4 regions of the Pseudomonas sp. Fl5BN2 genome follow, and region 3 is predicted to be linked to each of the others. Evidence: predicted binding sites of a transcription regulator. Region 3 holds the regulator's gene; each other region holds the start of a gene.
The links. The regulator sigma-54, encoded in region 3, starts transcription at its own class of promoters, with help from an activator protein. The targets are predictions, from matches to a motif close to ANTGGCATNNANNTTGCTNT.
Positions count from the first base shown of each region.

Region 1: the regulator sigma-54 is predicted to act here: its motif matches at 2,238-2,257, upstream of glnK (P-II family nitrogen regulator).
Region 2: the regulator sigma-54 is predicted to act here: its motif matches at 1,975-1,994, upstream of GV819_RS02760 (CmpA/NrtA family ABC transporter substrate-binding protein).
Region 4: the regulator sigma-54 is predicted to act here: its motif matches at 2,085-2,104, upstream of glnA (glutamate--ammonia ligase).

Region 1 covers NZ_JAAARL010000001.1:384,765-388,931, forward strand. Annotated here, with positions in the region: gene GV819_RS01815 (YifB family Mg chelatase-like AAA ATPase) at 112-1,605, opposite strand; gene GV819_RS01820 (accessory factor UbiK family protein) at 1,785-2,045, opposite strand; gene glnK (P-II family nitrogen regulator) at 2,462-2,800, shown strand; gene GV819_RS01830 (ammonium transporter) at 2,834-4,167, shown strand, end outside.
Region 2 covers NZ_JAAARL010000002.1:92,929-97,095, reverse strand. Annotated here, with positions in the region: gene GV819_RS02765 (ANTAR domain-containing response regulator) at 57-632, opposite strand; gene GV819_RS02760 (CmpA/NrtA family ABC transporter substrate-binding protein) at 648-1,859, opposite strand; gene GV819_RS02755 (quinone-dependent dihydroorotate dehydrogenase) at 2,088-3,107, shown strand; gene rmf (ribosome modulation factor) at 3,252-3,467, opposite strand; gene rlmKL (bifunctional 23S rRNA (guanine(2069)-N(7))-methyltransferase RlmK/23S rRNA (guanine(2445)-N(2))-methyltransferase RlmL) at 4,013-4,167, shown strand, end outside.
Region 3 covers NZ_JAAARL010000005.1:155,301-159,467, reverse strand. Annotated here, with positions in the region: gene rapZ (RNase adapter RapZ) at 1-775, opposite strand, end outside; gene ptsN (PTS IIA-like nitrogen regulatory protein PtsN) at 778-1,242, opposite strand; gene hpf (ribosome hibernation-promoting factor, HPF/YfiA family) at 1,255-1,560, opposite strand; gene GV819_RS08830 (RNA polymerase factor sigma-54) at 1,640-3,133, opposite strand; gene lptB (LPS export ABC transporter ATP-binding protein) at 3,316-4,041, opposite strand; gene lptA (lipopolysaccharide transport periplasmic protein LptA) at 4,041-4,167, opposite strand, start outside.
Region 4 covers NZ_JAAARL010000003.1:307,747-311,913, reverse strand. Annotated here, with positions in the region: gene typA (translational GTPase TypA) at 1-276, opposite strand, end outside; gene thiI (tRNA uracil 4-sulfurtransferase ThiI) at 416-1,870, opposite strand; gene glnA (glutamate--ammonia ligase) at 2,201-3,607, shown strand; gene GV819_RS05900 (chorismate mutase) at 3,786-4,167, shown strand, end outside.

The DNA.
Region 1 (4,167 bases), on a different contig from region 3:
TGGATAAGTTCGCTGTGGATAACACTCTAGTTTGTGTCAGTCGGATTTGGGGCGGTTGTGAGACTGAAGTGCGGCCAACGCCTTTGGTGGATTTGCCCAGAGGGTGAGCCTTCAGCCGGCGCTGGGTCGGTACTGCAGCGCTTCCGCCAGATGTTCGCGGCTGATGGCGGCCACCTGTTCCAGGTCAGCCAGGGTCCGTGCCACCTTGAGCAGTCGGTGGGCGGCCCGTAGCGAAAGGCTCAGGCGTTCGCAGGCCGCTTCCAGCCAGCGTTCGTCGACTGTGGATAACTGGCAGTGGCGACGCAGGCTGGGCAAGTCGAGCAGGGCGTTGGCGCAGCCCTGGCGTTGCAACTGTCGTTCCCGGGCCTGGGCTACTCGGGCGGCTGCGCTGGCGCTGTCATCCCCTGGCTGGGCTGCGGGATTCAGGGCGGTAGCTTCGCGGGCCACGGTCAGGTGCAGGTCGATCCGGTCGAGCAAGGGGCCGGAGAGCTTGTTGCGATAACGCTGGATCTGTTCCGGCGTGCAGCGGCAACGTCCGCTGGGTTCGCCAAGGTATCCACAGGGGCAAGGGTTCATGGCCGCCACCAACTGAAAGCGCGCGGGGAATTGCACCCGGTCACGAGCCCGGGCGATGACGATCTGCCCGGATTCCATGGGTTCGCGCAGGACTTCAAGGACCTTGCGGTCGAATTCCGGCAGCTCATCGAGAAACAGGACGCCGTGATGGGCCAGGGTTATTTCCCCGGGCTGTGGTTTCGAGCCGCCACCGACCAGCGCCGCGCTTGATGCCGAATGGTGGGGTTGGCGAAACGGTCGTTGTGGCCAATGGCGCAGGGGCGTGTGGCTGCTCACCGATTGAATCGCTGCGACTTCCAGGGCCTCATCTTCCTGCAGCGGTGGCAGCAGGCCTGGCAGGCGGCTGGCCAGCAAGGTCTTGCCAGTGCCGGGCGGGCCACTGAACAACAGATTGTGAGCGCCGGCGGCGGCGATCAGCAGCGCGCGTTTGGCCGCGAGCTGGCCCTGGACTTCGCTCAGGTCGGGGTAGGGTGAGTGGCACTCTTGCAGGCCGTCGCTGGCATAAGGCGGGATCGGTGCATGGCCATTGAGGTGGGCGACGGCCTCCAGCAGATGGTCCACGGCGATCACCTCCAGGCCCGAAGCGAGGCAGGCTTCTTCGGCATTGGTCCGGGGAACCAGCAGGGTGCGTCCAGCCTTGCGTGCTGCCAGCGCGGCCGGCAGCACGCCGCGTACCGGGCGTACCGCGCCGGATAAGGCCAGCTCTCCCAGGCATTCGACGTTATCCAGGGCCAGCGCCGGCACTTGCACGCTGGCGGCGAGGATGCCCAGGGCGATCGCCAGATCGAAGCGTCCGCCGTCCTTGGGCAGGTCTGCCGGAGCCAGGTTGAGGGTGATGCGCCGAGGGGGGAAATTGAATCCGGCATTGAGGATGGCACTGCGCACCCGGTCCTTGCTTTCCTTGACCGCAGCTTCCGGCAGCCCTACCAGGGTCAGGCTCGGCAGGCCGTTGGCCAAGTGCACTTCAACGCTGACAGCCGGAGCCTGCACGCCCACCTGGGCGCGGCTGTGGATGATTGCCAGGGACATGGGGAAGTCGTTCCTTGAGACAGCGGGAACCGCATCCTGCGGTGCTGCAAGGATAGTCGAGGGCTTTGGCGGGGTAGCGTTTGAATGCAGACAGGATATGTCGTCGGCACAGCCTTCACCGGCAAGCCGGTTTCTACATGCCTGTAGGCGCTGGCTTGCCGGCGAATAATGGATTCAGATCATTGAGCCGTCGGATTGAGCCTGGTTTCCAGCTCTGCCACTTTGGCTTCGAGGCTTTCCAGGCGTGCCCGGGTGCGGGCCAGGACCACCATCTGGCTGTCGAATTCTTCTCGGCTGACCAGGTCCAGTTTGCTGAAGCCGCTTTGCAGCAGGGCTTTGAACTGGCTTTCGATTTCATTGCGAGGCAGGGGTGTTTCACCGCTGAGCAAGCGAGAGGCGTGGCCGCTCAGGGCATCGAGAAGGTCTTTGGGCGCAAGCATGGGAGTGTCCTGAATAGCAGATGGGCCGAAGTGTATCACGCACGCCCCAAGGGCTTGGTGGTGCATGTCCTGCACGTTTTTCGCGCATCTATCCAAGCATCGACGCACCGTTATTGTGCGTATCCACGGTGCTGTTCTGCCTCATCCCTGGTCGGTTGCAGGCAAGAGACTGAAATCACTGATTTTTCCCGAGCTGGCAAGCTTTCTGCTTAGACCCTGGTGACCCATGCACTGATGCAGTCGCCATGACAAATGCAGTGCGGCAGGCGGAGCGGGGAGTGTTTCGTCAGGAGTGGTTAGCTGGCGTCGGTCTGGCTGAGTAGGGCCGACGATGCGTTACAAAGCCAGGCACTGCGCTTAGACTTGAGCCGGGTTTGTTTTCCTGGGGCAAGTCCACCAATTCGGGAGAAAGTTTCATGAAGCTAGTCACTGCCATCATCAAGCCGTTCAAGTTGGACGACGTGCGCGAGTCGCTGTCCGAAATCGGCGTGCAGGGCATTACCGTTACTGAGGTCAAGGGCTTCGGCCGGCAGAAGGGGCACACCGAGCTGTATCGCGGTGCGGAGTACGTGGTCGATTTCCTGCCCAAGGTGAAGATCGATGTCGCCATTGACGACAAGGATCTTGACCGGGTTATCGAGGCGATAACCAAGGCCGCCAACACCGGCAAGATCGGTGACGGCAAGATCTTCGTGGTCAATCTGGAACAGGCTATTCGCATCCGTACCGGCGAAACCGATACCGACGCAATCTAAGCCGCCAAACCCAACGCCCCAGGAGAAAACAATATGACTCTGCGCAAAATCGCAGGGCTAGGAGCCCTGTTGTCCCTCGTAATGCCTGGCCTGGCCTTGGCGGCAGATCCAGTGCCCCCTCCAGTCCTCAATTCCGGCGATACCGCCTGGATGCTGACCTCCACCGCCCTGGTGCTGTTCATGACCATTCCTGGGCTGGCGTTGTTCTACGGCGGCATGGTGCGTTCGAAGAACATTCTTTCGGTGATGATGCAGTGTTTCGCCATTACTGGCCTGATCACTGTCCTGTGGTTCATCTATGGCTACAGCATGGCGTTCGACACCACCGGGATGGAAGCCGGCGTCGTCAACCTCAACTCTTTCGTGGGCGGCTTCTCCAAGGCCTTCCTGGCCGGGGTCACCCCCAACAGCCTGACCGGTCCTGCGGCGCTCTTCCCTGAAGCGGTGTTCGTCACCTTCCAGATGACCTTCGCCATCATTACCCCGGCGCTGATCGTCGGTGCCTTCGCCGAGCGGATGAAGTTCTCCGCGATGCTGATCTTCATGGGCGTCTGGTTCACCCTGGTTTACGCACCGATTGCGCACATGGTCTGGAGCGGCCCGGGTTCTTTGCTGGGCGACTGGGGCGTGCTGGACTTTGCCGGCGGCACTGTGGTGCACATCAATGCTGGTATCGCGGGCCTGGTGGCTTGTCTGGTGCTGGGCAAGCGCAAGGGTTTTCCGACCACCCCAATGGCTCCTCACAATCTGGGTTACACCTTGATGGGGGCGGCCATGCTCTGGGTCGGTTGGTTTGGTTTCAACGCCGGTTCCGCCGCTGCCGCCAATGGCACTGCTGGCATGGCCATGCTGGTGACTCAGATCGCCACCGCCGCCGCCGCTCTGGGCTGGATGTTTGCCGAGTGGATCACCCACGGCAAGCCAAGTGCGCTGGGTATCGCTTCGGGCGTGGTGGCTGGCCTGGTGGCTATTACTCCGGCCGCCGGTACCGTCGGCCCGATGGGGGCTCTGATCATCGGCCTGGCTGCGGGCGTGGTGTGCTTCTTCTGCGCCACCAGCCTCAAGCGCAAACTGGGTTATGACGACTCCCTGGATGCCTTTGGCGTACACGGTATCGGCGGTATTCTCGGTGCGATGCTCACTGGCGTGTTTGCCGCTCCGTCCATGGGTGGCTTCGGCACCGTGACCGACGTGGCGGCGCAAGTCTGGATTCAGGCCAAGGGCGTGGGTTTCACGGTGATTTACACCGCCATTGTCACCTTCATCATCCTCAAAGTCCTGGATGCGGTCATGGGTCTGCGGGTTTCCGAAGAAGAGGAAGCGGTCGGTCTCGATCTGGCGCAACACAACGAGCGTGGTTACAACCT
Region 2 (4,167 bases), on a different contig from region 3:
CTGGCACAAGGTTCAGAGGCCTATTCGCCGGCAAGCCGGCTCCTACCGGGGGGCGGTCAGCCGAGGAGTTCCTGCATGGCGATGATTTGTTCCGCCACCTGGATCAGCTTTTGCTGTTTGCTCATGGCCTGCCGGCGCATCAGGGTGTAGGCCTGTTCTTCGTTGCAGTCCTTCATTTTCATCAGTAGGCCCTTGGCCAGCTCGATGCGCTTGCGTTCCGCCAGTTGCTGGTCCCGGGCCTGCAGTTGCGCGCGCAGGGCCTGGTCGCTTTCAAAGCGAGCCATGGCCACATCGAGGATCGGTTGCAGGCGCTGGACCTGGATGCCTTCGACTATGTAGGCACTGACCCCGGATTTGATCGCCTGGCGCATCACCAGCGGATCGTGTTCGTCGGTGAACATCACGATGGGGCGCGGTTGGTCGCGGCTCACCAGGACCACTTGTTCCATGACGTCGCGGCTGGGTGACTCGGTATCGATCAGGATCACGTCCGGGCGCACTGTTTCGACGCGGCCCGGCAGGTCGATGGTCAGGCCGGATTCGTCGATGACCTCGAAGCCGGCTTCGCTGAGGGCGGCCTTGAGCCGTCCGACTTTTTTCGCGGTGTCGTTGATCAACAGGATACGCAGCATGTTCGCGGGCTCCGGTCAGCGCTGGGCGACAAGGGGAGGGCTGTCGCTCAGGGCGTGCAGGCGAAAGCTGCGGGCATAGGCGGCCGGTTGCGAGCCGTCCCAGACCTTGCCGTCGATCAACTGGCTGCTGCGCATGTCCTGGCCCCAGGCGGCGACGCCCAGCGCGGAGGCTGCGTCTCGATAGAGTTCAAGCTGTTGCACCTGGCGGGCGACGCCCAAATAGTCTGGATCTTCGCGCAGCAGGCCCCAGCGGCGGAACTGGGTCATGAACCACATGCCGTCGGACAGGTAGGGCAGGTTGACCGCGCCGTGGTCGTGAAAGCGCAAGGCGTGGGGATCCTGCCAGCGATTGCCCAGGCCGTCGGCGTAGTCACCCTGCAGCCGCGGCTCGATGCAGTCCAGCGGGGCATTCAGGTAGTCCGTGGCGCTCAATAGCTGTGCGGTACTGCGGCGGTTTTCCGGGCTTTGCTCGATGAAGCGGCTGGCCTCGAGGATCGCCATCACCAGGGCGCGGGCGGTGTTGGGGTTCTGCTCGACGAAGGCACGGGTACAGCCGAGGACCTTTTCCGGATGGTCGGGCCAGATCGTCTGGCTGGTGGCCAGGGTGAAACCGAGATCCTGTTGCACCGCGCTGGCGCTCCAGGGTTCGCCGACGCAGAAGCCATCGATGCGTCCGGCCTGCAGGTGGGCAACCATCTGTGGCGGCGGCACCACTACGCTGTCGACATCCTGCAACGGGTGGATGCCCTGGCTGGCCAGCCAGTAGTACAACCACATGGCGTGGGTGCCGGTGGGGAAGGTCTGGGCGAAGGTCATTCTTGCCCGGCTTTGGTGCACGTGGCGATCGAGTGCTTCAGGGCTGGTCACCTTCAGCGCTTGCAGTTCCCGGGACAGGTTGATGCTCTGGCCGTTCTGGTTCAGGCCCATGAGCACTACCATGTCGCAGGGGTTGATTCCGCCGATGCCCAGGTGCACGGCATAGATCAGGCCATACAGGCTGTGGGCGGCATCCAGTTCGCCGCTCACCAGTTTGTCCCGCAGATTGGCCCAGGAACTCTGGCGCTTGAGGTTCAGGGTCAGCCCGTAGGGCTGGGCAAACCCCTGGGTGGCGGCGACCACTACCGAGGCGCAATCGGTCAATGCCATGAAGCCCAGGTTGATCACGGATTTTTCCACGGCATCGCTGCCGTTGACCCAGGCCAATGGGTCATGTGGGAGTTCGCTCATGGGGCACCTTGCATGAAAAGGCGTCGTCCCCGCGGCCGGGCAGAGCCTGGACGGGTGACGACGCCGTTGTCCTTTGACCTGGACCGCCATTGGCCGAGGCTTGATGGGGCAAGTGGGTGCAAGGCATATGCCATTGCTGGGGGATTTCACTCTGCGCCTCGCCTGCAAGCCTCGGGCGCGGCTATAATCGGTGCCTTAATTTCGCCGCCAACCGAGTTCACCCCGCCCATGTATACCCTGGCCCGCCAGCTGTTGTTCAAACTCTCCCCGGAAACCTCCCACGATCTGTCCCTGGACCTGATCGGCGCGGGCGGGCGTTTGGGCCTCAACGGTCTGTTGTGCAAGGCACCGGCGCAAATGCCGGTCAAGGTCATGGGCCTGGAGTTTGCAAACCCGGTGGGGCTGGCTGCCGGCCTGGACAAGAACGGTGCGGCCATCGACGGCTTCGCCCAACTGGGATTCGGTTTCGTCGAAATCGGGACCGTCACTCCGCGCCCGCAGCCGGGCAACCCCAAGCCACGGATTTTCCGCCTGCCCCAGGCCGAAGCCATCATCAATCGCATGGGCTTCAACAACCTCGGGGTCGACAATCTGTTGGCACGGGTCGCCGCCGCACAATACAAGGGCGTGCTGGGGATCAATATCGGCAAGAACTTCGACACACCGGTGGAGCGGGCGGTGGATGACTACCTGATCTGCCTGGACAAGGTCTATGCCCATGCCAGCTACGTTACGGTCAACGTCAGTTCGCCCAATACTCCGGGTCTGCGCAGCCTGCAGTTTGGCGAGTCGCTCAAGCAGCTGTTGTCGGCCTTGAGCCAGCGCCAGCAGGAGTTGACGGCGATTCACGGCAAGCGCGTGCCGCTGGCGATCAAGATCGCCCCGGACATGAGCGATGAAGAAACCATGGATGTGGCTAGGGCCTTGCTGGAAACCGGCATGGATGCAGTCATTGCCACCAACACCACCTTGAGTCGTGAAGGTGTCGAAGGTATGGAGCACGGTGCCGAGGCGGGCGGTCTGTCTGGCGCCCCAGTTCGCGAGAAGAGCACCCACACGGTCAAGGTCCTGGCAGCTGAACTGGCCGGGCGTTTGCCGATCATCGCGGTAGGCGGCATCACCGAAGGCAAGCACGCGGCTGAGAAGATCGCTGCAGGCGCCAGCTTGGTGCAGCTGTATTCGGGGTTCATCTACAAAGGCCCGGCATTGATTCGCGAGTCGGTGGATGCCATCGCGGCCATGGGCTGAGAAAATTTGCTGCTGACGGGCTGAAAGCGGGCAATAAAAAAGGGCTCCTTGAAGGAGCCCCTGGGCCGAAGCCCGCCGCCCGGATGGGGCGTGCGTGGTTAAGTCGTCATCTATTCAAGTTTTAGGTGTCGGAGTGTGCCCTGATCAGCCGACAGCGCGAAGTTCGTTGAGTCTGTGGATGCCCGCAGTGCCTGTCATACCGTCCCAGTTGTCGCCGCGTCCTTCTCGCCAGCCGTTGATCCAGGCTTGGCGTACCGACGGTAGAGTAAATGGGCAAAGCTCACGGGATTTGCCATTAACGCCATACTGATATCCGCGTAAAAATGCTTTTTCCAACGGATCACGCTTTAGTCTTCTCATAGGGTGTTTCCCTCACTTGTTGACTGTCTTATGTCCTATCGACCTTCGTTTAGGGTCGGGCAGATTGCTTCTGCCGTTGGTGCTCGCTGCCGGCGTCGCGAGCCTTGATGTTGACACCGTTGCGGCGCCAACCTGTGTTGAGTTCTAACCAATAGGTCACAGCAAGTGAATGATCGTTTTGTCATAAGGACGTAACGTTAATGTTGTCCCGGCCATAAGCCGGGAATGGTTTTGTATCCGCGTTGTCATGCAAAGCCTGCTGTGATCGGCCTCTCACTAGATGATGAGGTTAATGCTTTAGTGAGAATGTCGAGCGGTTGCACTCAACTACTATTCGACGAAGGGTCGACTTATGTCATTTTGTTGCCCTGACTTTTTATCTGCCCTGGCCTCTAAGCTCTTTTGCCCTGCAAGACAGCTTTCCAGCCGGGGTGGGACGGCACAGTTTCGTGCCACACGAGCGCTCTTGAAGAAAAGCGCTTGATTGAAAACCGAGCGGGCGATGCGTTGCCCGTTCATTAATTGCCAAAGGCCCTGGAATTCCCATGTCGGATCGTTACGAACTCTTCCTCACTTGCCCCAAAGGCCTCGAAGGCCTGCTGATCGAGGAAGCCGTCGGGCTTGGCCTTGAGGAAGCCCGCGAGCACACTTCCGCGGTGCGCGGCATGGCCGACATGGAGACGGCTTATCGCTTGTGCCT
Region 3 (4,167 bases):
AGCGGTGGTGCCCGCCAGTGCAGCCAATGGCAATGGTTACATAGGCGCGGTTGCTGGCGGCAAAGCGCGGCAACCACTTGAGCAGGTAGCTGGAGATGTCCTGGAACATCTCTTCGACATCAGGCTGGGCGGCCAGGTACTCGGCCACGGGAGCGTCCAATCCGGATTGGGCGCGCAGTTCAGGCTTCCAGTACGGGTTGGGCAGGCAGCGCACATCGAACACTAGATCGGCGTCTACCGGCATGCCGCGTTTGAAACCGAAGGACTCCACCAGGAATGCGGTGCCAGGCTCGGGCTGATTCAGCAACCGCAGCTTGATGGTATCCCGCAGTTGGTAGAGGTTCAGATTGGTGGTGTTGACCTTGAGGTCCGCCAGATCGACGATCGGTCCCAGTAACTGGGTTTCGTCGTGGATGGCTTCCGCCAGTGAGCGATTGGCGCTACTCAGGGGATGCCGGCGGCGGGTTTCCGAGAAGCGCTTGAGCAAGGTTTCTTCATCGGCGTCCAGATAGAGCACATCGCACTGGATATGCCGACTGCGCACTTCTTCCAACAGCTCGGGGAAGCGCGACAGGTGGCTGGGCAGATTGCGTGCGTCAATGGATACTGCCACCAGCGGTTGGGCCAGTTCAGTGTGAATCAACGCACGTTCGGCCAGCTCGGGCAGCAAGCCGGCTGGAAGGTTGTCGATGCAGTAGTAGCCGTGATCCTCAAGAACGTCGAGGGCGGTGCTTTTACCTGAGCCGGAACGGCCGCTGACGATGATCAAGCGCATGATTACTGACCGTTTTGCTCGTCCAGAACAACCTGATACAAGGCTTCGTTGCTGGTGGCACTGCGCAGCCGGTCACGGACTTCCTTGCGATCGAGCATGCTGGCGATCTGCCTGAGCAGTTCCAGGTGTGCGTCGGTGGCAGCTTCCGGGACTAGCAGGACGAACAGCAGATCGACCGGGGCGCCGTCGATGGCGTCGAAATCGATCGGTGCGTCCAGGTGCATCAGGGCACTGATGGGGGACTCGCAGCCTTTGAGGCGGCAGTGGGGAATCGCGATGCCGTTGCCAAAACCGGTAGAACCGAGTTTTTCACGGGCGATCAGGCTCTCGTAGACATCCTGCATCTCCAGATCGGGCACTTCACGGCTGATCAGGTTGGCAATTTGTTCGAGTGCGCGTTTTTTACTGCCGCCCGGCACGTTCACCAAGGAACGGCCGGGGGTCAGGATACTTTCAAGTCGGATCATGGGGGGAGAGTGTTAGCGACCCGTGCCTTGGAGAAGGTGGAGGTGCTTTTCCTTATGCTTTTTCAGTTGACGGTCAAGCTTGTCCGTGAGCAGGTCGATTGCGGCATACATATCGTCATGTTCTGCATTGGCGACGACCTCCCCACCGTGGATGTGCAAGGTGGCTTCGATTTTCTGCTTCAACTTCTCGACAGCCATGGTGACCTGCACATTGGTAATCTTGTCGAAATGCCGCTCCAGCCGGTCGAGTTTTTCGCCGATGTAAGCGCGCAGAGGTTCAGTCACTTCGAGTTGGTGTCCACTGATGTTGACTTGCATACAGCTTCTCCTTCGTTGCCAGTGCATAAAGCGGCAGGCTGGGTTGCCTGCCCCTGAAACGCTGTGGCCAGCCCTGCGGTCAAATCAACCGCTTCCGTTCGCTGGAAGGCGCAATCCCAAGGGATTCGCGATACTTGGCGACGGTACGGCGGGCTACCTGAATGCCTTGTGCCTCCAGTAAACCAGCGATCTTGCTGTCACTCAACGGCTTTTTCTGATTTTCCGCAGCCACCAGTTTTTTGATGATCGCGCGGATCGCGGTGGACGAGCATTCACCGCCTTCCGAGGTGCTGACGTGGCTGGAGAAAAAGTATTTCAGCTCATATATGCCCCGTGGGGTATGCATGAATTTTTGCGTGGTTACCCGGGAAATCGTCGATTCGTGCATACCCACCGCTTCGGCGATGTCATGCAGCACCAACGGCTTCATTGCCTCGTCACCGTACTCGAGAAAGCCGCGCTGGTGCTCGACGATCTGGGTGGCCACTTTCATCAGGGTTTCGTTGCGGCTCTGCAGGCTCTTGATGAACCAGCGGGCTTCCTGCAGTTGGTTGCGCATGAAGGTGTTGTCGGCGCTGGTGTCGGCCCGACGCACAAAACCGGCGTACTGGGCATTGACTCGCAGGCGTGGCACGGACTCCTGATTCAGCTCCACCAGCCAGCGTTCGTTGTCCTTGCGCACGATGACGTCCGGAACCACGTATTCGGCTTCGCTGGATTCGATCTGTGAGCCTGGACGCGGGTTGAGGCTCTGCACCAGCTCGATGACCTGGCGCAGCTCGTCCTCCTTGAGTTTCATGCGGCGCATCAGTTGGCTGTAGTCGCGGCTGCCCAGCAGGTCGATGTAGTCACTGACCAGGCGTTGGGCTTCGCTCAGCCAAGGGGTTTTCGTCGACAGTTGGCGCAATTGCAGCAGCAGGCATTCGCCCAGGTTGCGGGCGCCGATACCGGCCGGTTCGAATTGCTGGATGCGGTGCAGGACGGCTTCGATTTCGTCCAGCTCAATGTCCAGTTCGGGATCGAAGGCCTCGAGAATTTCCTCGAGGGTTTCGTCCAGGTAGCCCTGATTGTTGATGCAATCGATCAGGGTTACGGCAATCAGGCGGTCGGTGTCCGACATCGGAGCCAGGTTCAGTTGCCAGAGCAGGTGGCTTTGCAGGCTTTCACCGGCCGACGTGCGGGTAGTGAAGTCCCACTCGTCATCATCGCTGCTAGGCAGGCTGCTGGCGCTGGTCTGGTAGACATCTTCCCAGGCGGTATCCACCGGCAGTTCGTTGGGGATGCGTTCGCTCCACTCACCGTCCTCGAGGTTATCCACCGTAGGGGCGGTTTCCTGGTAGGAGGGTTCCTGGATCTCGGTGTTGGGCTTGGACTCGGTGTTGTCGGCCAAAGGATCGCTGTTGTCGAAGTCGTCGCCTTCTTCCTGGCGTTCGAGCATCGGGTTGGACTCCAGCGCTTCCTGGATTTCCTGTTGCAGGTCCAGGGTCGACAATTGGAGCAGGCGGATGGCCTGTTGCAGCTGCGGTGTCATCGTCAGCTGCTGGCCCATTCTCAGGACTAGCGATGGTTTCATGGCAGGGGCTTAACACCTTATTTGCCGGCGCACATGCGCCATCCACTACAGGGCGCCGGAGCGCCAAACATAAGCAAATTATATGCCTGAAACTGAAGTGTTTGCCTAGAGCGCTGTAACAATAAAGTTTGTAGGGAATTATTGTTCCCGGCGCTCTGGCGTCCAGCCCAACACCTCAGCCCTTACAGGCGGAACTCATGGCCCAGGTAGACTTCCTTGACCAGTTCGTTGGCCAGGATGGTCTCGGCATCGCCTTCGGCGATCAGTTGCCCGTCGTTGACGATGTAGGCGGTCTCACAGATGTCCAGAGTCTCCCGGACGTTGTGGTCGGTGATCAGTACCCCAATGCCCTTGGCCTTCAGGTGGTGGATGATCTGCTTGATGTCGCCAACCGAGATCGGGTCTACGCCGGCGAACGGTTCGTCCAGAAGGATGAACTTGGGGGCGGTGGCCAGGGCCCGGGCGATTTCCACTCGGCGGCGTTCACCGCCGGACAGGCTCATGCCGAGGTTGTCGCGGATGTGATTGATGTGGAATTCCTGCAGCAGGCTTTCCAGTTCCTGACGGCGACCGGCCTTGTCGAGTTCCTTGCGGGTCTCGAGGATGGCCATGATGTTGTCGGCCACCGACAGCTTGCGGAAGATCGAGGCTTCCTGGGGCAGATAGCCGATACCCGCGCGGGCGCGGCCGTGCATCGGTTGGTGGCTGACATCCAGGTCGTCGATCAGGACGCGGCCCTGATCGGCCTGGACCAGGCCGACGATCATGTAGAAGCAGGTAGTCTTGCCGGCACCGTTGGGGCCGAGCAGGCCGACGATCTGACCGCTGTCGATGGACAGGCTGACATCACGCACGACCTGGCGGCTCTTGTAGCTCTTGGCCAAGTGCTGGGCTTTTAGAGTTGCCATTACTGGGCCTTTTGCTCGTCGGTTTTCTTTTTCGGCTGGATGACCATGTCGATCCGCGGACGCGGCGCGGTGACCGAGGTGCCATTGGCGCGACCGGCGTTAGCCACTTGCTTGACGGTGTCGTAG
Region 4 (4,167 bases), on a different contig from region 3:
AACCATGGACATTACGCGCTCAACTTCACCACCGAAGTCGGCGTGGCCCGGGGTGTCCACGATGTTGATGTGGTAGCCGTTCCAGTTGATGGCGGTGTTTTTCGCCAGGATGGTAATACCGCGCTCTTTTTCCTGGTCGTTGGAGTCCATCACGCGCTCGTCGTTGAGCTCGTTGCGCTCCAGGGTGCCGGATTGACGCAGGAGTTTGTCTACCAGGGTGGTCTTACCATGGTCAACGTGGGCAATGATGGCGATGTTGCGTAGATTTTCGATCACTTGTGTATCTCGATCAGAGGATTCGGTGTGCTGACAAATGCTGGCAGCGATTAACAATAGATTCAGGCCTGGCCGTTACAGCTTGACGGCGGCGTCGGGGGGCCGGTGACGCAAGCCACAGGCAAACATCCCCGGGCACTTAGCTCGGTCTATAAACGCGCACATTGGCATGTCCCTCACTGAGCAGATGGTGAGCATGCAGGCGACTCATGACGCCTTTGTCGCAATACAGCAGGTACTGGCGCGTAGGGTCCAGTTCCTTGAAGCGGGCGTTCAATGCATAGAACGGCAGCGCTTTTACTTCGATGCCAGAAAGCTCCAGCGGGTCATCTTCCTGAGCATCCGGGTGACGGATGTCGATAACGATCTGACCGGCCAGCGCTTCACTGACTTCTTCAATCTGCACATCCTGGCCCAACTCGTCGATCACCCGATCGATCGGCACCAATTTGGCCCGCTCGATCGCACGCTCGAGCACCGCCATATCGAATTCTTTCTCTTCATGCTCGACGCGATGGCGCTTGGCATGGGTCTTGGGGTTCACCGAGATGACCCCGCAGTACTCCGGCATGTGCTTGGCGAAGTCGGCGGTGCCGATCTCCACGGCCAGGTCGATGATGTCCTGCTTGTGGCTGGCGATCAGTGGACGCAACACCAGCTTCTCGGTCACGCAGTCGATTACCGACAGGTTCGGCAGGGTCTGGCTGGACACCTGGGAAATCGCCTCGCCGGTGACCAGCGCATCGATGTTCAGGCGGTCGGCAATGCTCGACGCGGCACGCAACATCATACGCTTCAAAATGACGCCCATATGACTGTTGTCGACTTTGCCGAGGATTTCCCCCAGCACTTCCTCGAACGGCACGCTGACGAACAGCACCCGCTGGGAGCTGCCGTACTTCTTCCATATATAGTGCGCGACTTCCATCACGCCCAATTCATGGGCACGACCGCCCAGGTTGAAGAAGCAGAAATGCCCCATCAGGCCGCGGCGCATGATCTGGTAGGCCGCCACTGTAGAGTCGAAACCGCCGGACATCAGTACCAGGGTCTGTTCCAGGGCGCCCAGCGGATAGCCGCCGATGCCGTTGTGCTGGCTATGGATCACAAACAACCGTTGGTCGCGAATTTCCATCCGCACTTCAATTTCCGGCGTTTTCAGGGAAATTCCGGCGGCGCCGCACTGCCGACGCAGTTGGCTGCCGACGTATTTCTCCACGTCCATGGAGCTGAATTCATGCTTGCCGGCACGCTTGCAACGCACGGCAAAGACCTTCCCGGCCAGGGCGTCGCCGAAGTGCTGCTGACACTTGGCAACGATGTCGTCGAAGTCACCCAGGCGGTACTCATCGACCTGCAGGAAATGCGCGATGCCGGGCATGCAGCTCAGGCGCTCGGTCATGTCCTTGAGGGCCTTGGGCTCGCTGACGGCAGTTTCCAGCTCGAGGTTGTCCCACACACCATTGACCACCACAGCCGGGTCCAGATCGCGGAGCACGGCACGGATGTTTTTAGCCAGCTGACGGATGAAACGCGTCCGTACCGGGCGGCTCTTGATAGTGATTTCTGGGAAAACTTTAACGATTAGTTTCATGAAAACAGCGCGCGCTGGGCCAGCCGAAAAAGGGGGGCGCGGATTATAGCGGAAATTGCTCAAGGTTTGACCAGTTAATGTGCAGAAGGATTTCAATGCACCAAAACAGGTCATTTATCAGCAAAGACGCTACATTGCAGTGCGTCGCACGCCGGCATTTAGCCAAAACCGCCCGATAAAGCGTGATTTTGGGGCAGAAAACCCATCTCGGGGCACTGGCATGCAATTTGCTCCCTTGTGAGGCAGGTTGCCATGGCAGAGTATTCGCGCCGGCATCACCCACATTCTAAGGGCACTCCAACACCAGCCCGAAGCCACCCGGAGGACACTATGTCGAAGTCGGTTCAACTCATCAAAGATCATGACGTCAAATGGATTGATCTGCGCTTCACAGACACCAAGGGCACTCAACATCACGTGACCATGCCGGCCCGTGATGCCCTGGATGACGCCTTCTTCGAAGAAGGCAAGATGTTCGACGGTTCCTCCATCGCTGGCTGGAAAGGCATCGAAGCCTCCGACATGATCCTGATGCCGGACGACACCACCGCCGTACTCGACCCGTTCACCGAAGAGCCGACCCTGATCCTGGTCTGCGACGTGATCGAACCTTCGACCATGCAAGGCTACGACCGCGACCCGCGTGCGATCGCCAAGCGTGCCGAGGAGTACCTGAAGTCCACCGGTATCGGCGACACCGTATTCGTAGGCCCGGAGCCTGAGTTCTTCATCTTCGACCAGGTGAAGTTCAAGTCCGACATCTCCGGCTCGATGTTCAAGATCTTCTCCGACCAGGGTTCGTGGATGTCCGACCAGGACGTGGAAGGCGGCAACCATGGCCACCGTCCAGGTATCAAAGGCGGCTACTTCCCGGTTCCGCCGTTCGACCACGACCACGAAATCCGTACCTCCATGTGCAACGCCATGGAAGAAATGGGCCTGGTCATCGAAGTTCACCACCACGAAGTGGCGACTGCCGGCCAGAACGAGATCGGTGTGAAGTTCAACACCCTGGTCACCAAGGCTGACGAAGTTCAGACCCTGAAATACTGCGTACACAACGTTGCCGTGGCCTACGGCCGCACCGCGACCTTCATGCCCAAGCCTCTGTACGGCGACAACGGTTCGGGTATGCACGTTCACCTGTCCATCGCCAAAGATGGCAAGAACACCTTCGCTGGCGAAGGTTATGCCGGCCTGTCCGATACCGCCCTGTACTTCATCGGCGGCATCATCAAGCACGGTAAGGCCCTGAACGGCTTCACCAACCCGTCGACCAACTCCTACAAGCGTCTGGTCCCAGGTTTCGAAGCACCGGTGATGCTGGCCTACTCGGCGCGCAACCGCTCCGCTTCGATCCGGATTCCTTACGTGTCCAGCCCTCGCGCTCGCCGTATCGAAGCCCGCTTCCCGGATCCAGCAGCCAACCCGTACCTGGGCTTCGCTGCCCTGCTGATGGCTGGCCTGGACGGCATCCAGAACAAGATCCACCCTGGCGACGCAGCTGACAAAAACCTGTACGACCTGCCGCCTGAAGAGGCCAAAGAGATCCCACAAGTTTGCGGCAGCCTGAAAGAAGCCCTGGAAGAGCTGGACAAAGGTCGGGCGTTCCTGACCAAAGGCGGCGTTTTCAGCGACGACTTCATCGACGCTTACATCGCTCTGAAAAGCGAAGAAGAAATCAAGGTCCGGACCTTCGTACACCCACTGGAATACGAGCTGTACTACAGCTGCTGATCCGGTAGCGCCGGCGCAAGCCGCGTGATCAAAAGGCCTCCTTCGGGAGGCCTTTTTTATGCCTGCAATAGCGCAAAAGGCTTTTGTGGCGAGAGCGCTTTCAGGGACGCAAGTTTGCACCGCCCAGGGCAGTTGCGTGCATCATGGGCGCCACTCTATTGAACAGCCGAGCTCGCCCATGACCTCACGCCTCACGCTATGCCTGACACTGACCTGCAGCCTGTTTGCCACAGCAGCCTGCGCCGCCGACGCTCCAGCCTCCCTGGCCCCGTTGCTGGGCAGCATTGGCGAACGTCTGGACATTGCCGATCAAGTAGCCCTGAGCAAATGGGACAGCCACAAAGCCGTGGAAGACCGCTCCAGGGAACAGCAGGTGATTGCCGGGGCCTCAGCCCAGGCCGCCGTCTATCACCTGAACCAGGAGGTGGTCGCGCCATTCTTCGCCGCCCAGATCGAAGCCAACAAGCTGGTGCAGTACGCCAGGCTTTCCGCCTGGCATCTGCAAGGCAAGGCGCCTGATACGCCACGGGCGGATCTGGTTGGGCAGATCCGCCCGCAAC